Regions from separate parts of the Ectobacillus soli genome, predicted to be linked through region 2. Evidence: riboswitches for the same ligand, from Rfam matches in the RefSeq annotation. Region 2 holds a riboswitch; the other holds the start of a gene.

The links. A riboswitch is a leader RNA that binds a small molecule or an ion and turns the genes downstream of it on or off. The one in region 2 is predicted to bind thiamine pyrophosphate.
Region 1: it holds a riboswitch for thiamine pyrophosphate, as region 2 does, so the genes downstream of both, tenA (thiaminase II) here and thiC (phosphomethylpyrimidine synthase ThiC) in region 2, are expected to answer to the same signal.

What each region holds. Positions count from the first base shown of each region.
Region 1 covers NZ_JBGJZM010000001.1:2,327,318-2,330,674, reverse strand. The annotation lists gene ACAN53_RS11775 (hypothetical protein) at 1-147, opposite strand, end outside; gene ACAN53_RS11770 (SH3 domain-containing protein) at 189-1,301, opposite strand; TPP riboswitch at 1,679-1,787, shown strand; TPP riboswitch at 1,841-1,943, shown strand; gene tenA (thiaminase II) at 2,034-2,723, shown strand; gene ACAN53_RS11760 (ABC transporter ATP-binding protein) at 2,698-3,357, shown strand, end outside.
Region 2 covers NZ_JBGJZM010000002.1:493,256-496,612, forward strand. The annotation lists gene thiC (phosphomethylpyrimidine synthase ThiC) at 1-1,409, opposite strand, end outside; TPP riboswitch at 1,570-1,682, opposite strand; gene ACAN53_RS14210 (H-type small acid-soluble spore protein) at 1,869-2,045, shown strand; gene ACAN53_RS14215 (CAP domain-containing protein) at 2,166-2,891, opposite strand; partial or broken gene ACAN53_RS14220 (sugar-binding domain-containing protein) at 3,050-3,262, opposite strand.

The sequences.
Region 1 (3,357 bases), on a different contig from region 2:
TTTTAATTGAAGCCATTCCATAAAAATTTCACACGATACAAATGAGACTAAGATAATTAAAAAAGCAAGACTTGCATTAAAGATAAACAGACAGCAAATAAGTCCGAATAAGGATAATAATTCTAAAAATATAGGTATATCTTTCATTCAAACGAACCTCCGAATAGGCTTTGTATAAATGCCTACTTTTAATGTTGCAAATAAGGAAGAGGATTAATGGCATTTGATTTTGCGAAATTCCATTCTCCTTTGTGAAGCTCGAAGTGTAAATGCTGTCCTGTAGCTTCTCCGGTGCTTCCCATGTAACCTAGAACTTGACCTTGGCTGACCGTATCACCTTCGCTTACATAGCGATTTTTCATATGAGCATATACGGTTGTGTAAAGTTGTCCATTAATGTGATGAGTAAGGAATACAACATTACCATAGCTTGTAGAATAATAGGAACGGCTGACCGTACCGGAAGCTGCGGCAAGAATTTGGATATTTCCTGGCGCTGCAATATCGACACCATAGTGCATGCTACCCCATCTTGGACCGAAATCACTCGTAACAATTCCACCAGAAGCAGGCCAATGTAAGATAGAAGAAGCTTGTGATGTGGAAGTAGAACTAGAAGTAGCTACATTCTGTGAAGTAGAAAGATAATCTTTAGAAACATATCCATCATTTCCGTTGTAACGAACTTTATACCAACTTCCGGATTGACCAGTTACTTCTACTTTTTGACCACTTGATAATACATCAATAATGTTATAGTTTGTTCCAGGTCCTGTTCTGAAACGTAAACTATCTGCATTTACATAAAATGTAGAAGTTGATTGAACAGAAGATGAAGTGGAAGAATTAGAGGAAGCGAGAAAAGCTTTGCTTACATAGGCAGCCTGATTGTTATATGTAATTTTGCACCAGCCATTATTTTCAGACTCTACTGTAACTTCATCCCCATTACCTAACATTCCTATAATAGAAGAACTGGTACTTGCGCCGCTACGAACACGTAGTGAATCTGCTGTTACTTTGTATTTGGAAGAAGAAACTGTAACATAATCTTTGCTTACATAAGCAACTTGATTGTTGTATTGAATTTTGTACCAATTACCGCTTTCTCCTAGAATGGTAACGCTGCTTTGATTTGGTAAGGCACCAATTACGCTATCATTTGTACTAGGACCGGTTCGAACATTTAAATAGGTTGCATTTACAGTTCCAGCAGTATTACTGCTTGCTTGTACAGAATCTACAATGAATGGTAAAGCAGCTAGTGCAACGGATGAAACGAAAAGAGTTCTAGCGTTCATAGCAATTCCTCCTATTATAATAATAATTGCATATAGAGCTATATATAAAAATGAGGTAGTTATAAATTAAAATGACTATCATCTATATATATTATTCTATTAATTTAATGATTTTTCAATATATTTATAATAGTTTTTGTTATTTTTAACATTTATCTGTTATTGTTTATAAAAATAACAAAAAAATATCATAAAAATGTAACAAAGTACTATTGACAGTTCGCAATCAAGAACGAATCGTATAATAGTACTTAAAAAACTAGATGATTTGATAAGATGGTGAACGAAATACCTGTTATTTTTTCCAACTATTGTTCTTACAAGGTAAAACAGTTGCAGGAAAAGCAACGTAATGTTACAATAAGTTCACAATTTAATGAGATTGCTAGGGGAGCTGGTGTTGCCGGCTGAGAGGAGACCTTAAGTCCATGACCCTTTTTACCTGATCTAGATAATTCTAGCGGAGGAAAGCAAACGGACGATGAAATTAATGCCCACTTTCCTGTCGTGAATAATTGGGCTTTTTTATTTGTGTATATCTTTTTCACTAGGGGTGCGAAATGAGCTGAGAGAGGCGACTGCCTTAACCCTTATGAACCTGATCTAGGTAATGCTAGCGAAGGGAAGTGATGTATGACGATGAATAGTATCCATTGTTTACAGCCGCTTCTTTATGAGAAGCGGCTTTTTGTATGCCAAGCAGAGTTATTAAATAGAGAGAGGGATTTTTTCGTGAAATTTTGTGATGAACTATATGAGAGATCAAAGCCAGTATGGAAAGTAATTTATGAACATCCGTTTGTTACGGGTATTGGTGACGGTACACTCGATCGTAGTAAATTCCAATTTTATATCATCCAAGATTATTTGTACTTGCTAGATTATGCGAAGGTATATGCTCTAGGAGTTGTAAAAGCAACAGACCCAACTGTTATGGGGAAATTTGCAAAGCAAATTGACTCTATTTTAAATGGTGAGATGAACTTGCATAGGCAATATGCACAGCGTCTTGGAATCAATCTACAGGAGTTAGATGAGGCGAAGTCTGCATCTATGAATTTAGCGTATACCCATTATATGCTTTCCGTATCTCAAAGCGGGACGCTTGCAGAGTTGGTTGCATCCTTACTTCCTTGTATGTGGAGCTATTGGGAAATAGGAAAGCGCTTAAGTGCAATTGCTGGTAGTGTAGATCATCCGTTTTATGGGGAGTGGATTCGCGGCTACAGCTCAAGTGAGTACGGGGAACTTTGCATTTGGATGATTGATTTGCTAAATGAAATCGCGGAAGGTAAAAGTAAACAAGAGCTGCTTCGTTTAGAAGAGATATTTATCAATACAAGTCGTTTTGAATATTTGTTCTGGGATATGGCGTACCGTAAGGAGATGTGGGGATTTGCAGAACATCATTCGCTTTCATAACGTTTCGTTTGCGTATGACGGAGAAAAACAGAATATACTCCAAGATTTGGATTTTCAGATTGAACAGGGTGAATTTATAAGTATTATCGGACCGAGTGGATGTGGGAAAAGTACTATTTTTAGGCTACTTACAGGACTTGAAGAGACAAATAAAGGAAGTATCACAATCCAAGATGTTACGGTTAGTCGCGGAAGCCGTGCAGTTGGTTATATGCCCCAATCTGATTTGTTGCTGCCGTGGCGAAGTATTTTAGAAAATGCAGCCATCTCGCTTGAATGCCAAGGAATGAAGAAAAAGAAAGCACAAGAAAAAGTAATCGAATATTTAGAGAAGTTTGGATTGCAAGGCTATGAAAACAAATACCCAAAGGATTTGTCAGGTGGAATGCGGCAACGTGTATCCTTTCTTCGTACATTTTTAACAGGAAACAACATTCTCCTGCTCGATGAACCGTTCAGCGCATTAGATGCAATCACGAAATTAAGCTTACAGGAATGGTTATATGAGCAATGGATGAAATGGAACAAAACGATAGTATTTATTACGCATGATGTGGAGGAAGCGTTGTTTCTATCACAGCGAATATTTGTTGTAACAGAGAAGCCAATCTCAACCATGCAAGCGTTCAATGTT
Region 2 (3,357 bases):
TCCCGAACATCATCTTTATTTGGCAATCCGAGATGCTCTTTTGGCGTTACGTAACAAAGCATTGCTGTTCCAAACCAACCAATCATTGCAGCGCCGATGGCTGATGTAATGTGGTCATATCCTGGTGCGATATCAGTTGTTAACGGTCCTAATGTATAAAACGGTGCTTCTTGACAGATTTCAAGCTGCTTATCCATATTTTCTTTAATCTTATGCATGGGCACATGACCTGGACCTTCAATCATAACCTGTACATCATGCTTCCATGCGATTTTCGTTAACTCTCCTAACGTTTCAAGCTCAGCAAATTGTGCTTCATCATTGGCATCAGCTAATGATCCTGGTCGTAATCCATCTCCAAGTGAAACAGAAATATCGTATTGTTTTAAGATTTCACATATTTCTTCAAAATGTGTGTATAGGAAGTTTTCTTGATGATGCGCTAGACACCACTGTGCCAAAATGGAACCACCGCGGGATACAATCCCTGTTGTGCGTTTTGCAGTTAACGGAACATAGCGTAACAAAACCCCAGCATGAATCGTAAAGTAATCGACGCCTTGTTCCGCCTGTTCAATTAATGTATCTCGGTATACATCCCATGTTAAATCCTCTGCTACGCCATTTACTTTTTCAAGTGCCTGATAAATAGGTACTGTACCAACCGGAACAGGAGCATTGCGAACAATCCACTCTCTCGTTGTATGAATATTTTTACCTGTTGATAGATCCATAATCGTATCTGCGCCCCATCTTGTAGCCCACGTCATTTTCTCAACCTCTTGCTCGATTGAGGAACTAACAGCAGAATTCCCAATGTTCGCATTTATTTTGACTAGAAAATTACGTCCAATAATCATTGGCTCACTTTCTGGGTGATTAATATTTGCTGGTATAATGGCTCGTCCCTTTGCTACCTCATCCCGAACAAACTCCGGATCCATATTTTCACGAATCGCAATGTACTCCATTTCAGAGGTAATCACGCCTTGCTTTGCGTAATGCATTTGCGTTACATTTTGCCCTTCTTTTGCCCGTAGCGGTGCTGTCGTTCGATTTGGAAACCATTCAAGATTTGCACGAATATCATCTTCTGTGTATCCGTTATCTACAGGTTTGATTTCTCTCCCTGCACACGTCTGTACATCATTACGTTCCAAAATCCATTGTTTGCGTAATTTCGGAAGTCCTTTTCTAATGTCAACATCACAATCTATGTCTGTGTAAGGACCGCTCGTATCATATACACGAACAGGAGCATTTTCTTCTTCCCCGAAGGACGTAACCGTCTGGCTTAACTCAATTTCCCTCATAGGAACTTGAATATCTCCTCTGGAACCTTCCACGTACACTTTCTTACTTCCCATAAACTGTGATTTTAATTCTACGTTTACATCTTGCTTCTGCATGTAACTTCCTCCTTAAAATGGCTTTGTGACCTAGGAGCTACAGCATAGTTTCTCCGCTTGATTGAGTGGCAATCAAGTAAAGGAAAGACAATAAAATAAGGTTCTGTATACACAGAACCTGATTCATCGTCAAAAAGTAGTGGCGTGCTGAACAAAAGAAGACGCCTTCGTACTACTTCCCTACGCTGGTATGATCCAGATCAGGTTCAAAGGGTCAAAGAATTTACGCATTCTTTTCTCAGTCCAAGCAATTGGGCACCCCTAGTAGAGCTTTACGTATTACTATTAAGTTTGCATGTAAAACATATCATAATTTTCAGAAAAAGGAAATAGTATTTTCAACATAAACAATATGAATAACTTTTTAACATAAGGAAAAAGTTGTTCTACGTATACATCCATACTAAACCTCAAAAACTAGACTGATTTCTATATCCGATATACAAGGAGGCAACAAGTTTGAACAATCAACGAGCAAAACAGATTGCATCTTCACCCATTATGGCAAACGTTACCTTTGATGGAATTCCCGTTTATATCCAGGAAGTAAATGATAATTCCATGGCTCGGATCTATCCTCTACATGAGCCAGATGCAGAGCAAAGTGTCCCGGTAAGCAGCTTGGTAGAGCACTAAATAGCAAAAGGACCATTCTACTATCGTAGAATGGTCCTTCTCTATACGTTACTGATCTTTAAATGATTAATAATTTAACTCTACATTTCCATATTTAAATCCGCAAAGACAGTGAGTGGTTTACTTCCCAATGAATTCTTGTGACCAATAGTCTTGACTTGACGAATGACCAACACCAATCTTTGTGTAGTTCACATTTAAAATGTTAGCACGGTGACCTGTGCTGTTCATCCAAGCTTGTACAACTTCCTCTGCGGAGCGTTGTCCTTTTGCAAGATTTTCACCAGCATGAGAATACGTAATCCCAAATATTTTCATCATATCAAAAGGTGACCCATACGTTGGGCTGGTATGCGAAAAGTAATTTTTATTAAGCATGTCATTTGATTTCTCTTGAGCCATACTGGCCAATGTAGTATCCAGTTGAAGATCAGGAAGTCCATTTTTACGTCGCTGATCATTTGTTAATTGAACAACCTTCGCCTCCATACTATCAACTGCAGCATTAGAAGGTGTCGGTGGTGTCTGGCTCGGCGTTGGTGCTTTTGGTGCTATAGCATTTCCTTGATTTTGACATGGACATAATCCTGTATTCGAACCACTTTGAGGAGAATAGGCAACTGGAACTGGTGTTATATATCCTCCACCTGTGTTAGAGCGCATGTATTCATGCTTTGGTACATTATCACCATCAATACCTGGACGTGCCAACTCATTTCTAGGCATATTTTGTCGATTGTCGGCTGCATTGTTCATTCCAGTGTTTGCATTATATCCACAGCCACTTACCCCAAGTACAAAAATAGAAAGAACCGCAATTTTTGAAAAAAAACAAAAACTCCTCACTAAATCCCTCCTTCATCGTGAACTATTTTCACTTTTATTATTTGCTATAGCGAAGAAGAGATTCTAGGTAAGTGGCTCCTAAATTGGAAATGATGTATGCAAATCAATCAAAGAATAGCCTACAGGAATGGGGAAATAATAGAAGAGAAAACAAGGTGTTACTCTGTCTGTTCCAAAATGCATTTGGCTGCCTCTCCTGTAGTTACAAACACATTCATATAACCGCCGCGGAGCGCTCCGATCATTCCTGATACTTTTTTAAGGGATTCTGCAACACCAATGGAATAACGCGTCCGTTTTAATTTAGCAAGGTCAATTGTAATTGTTCGGTCAGATATTCCAGTATGGACTAGCACTCCATCTTTACCATAATTACAGGTACATCATACATTTGTAAAAGTAAAAATGATTGTTAAGTGAAATACGAGAAGCCTCCCACTAGAGGAGGCTTCTCGTATTACTATAA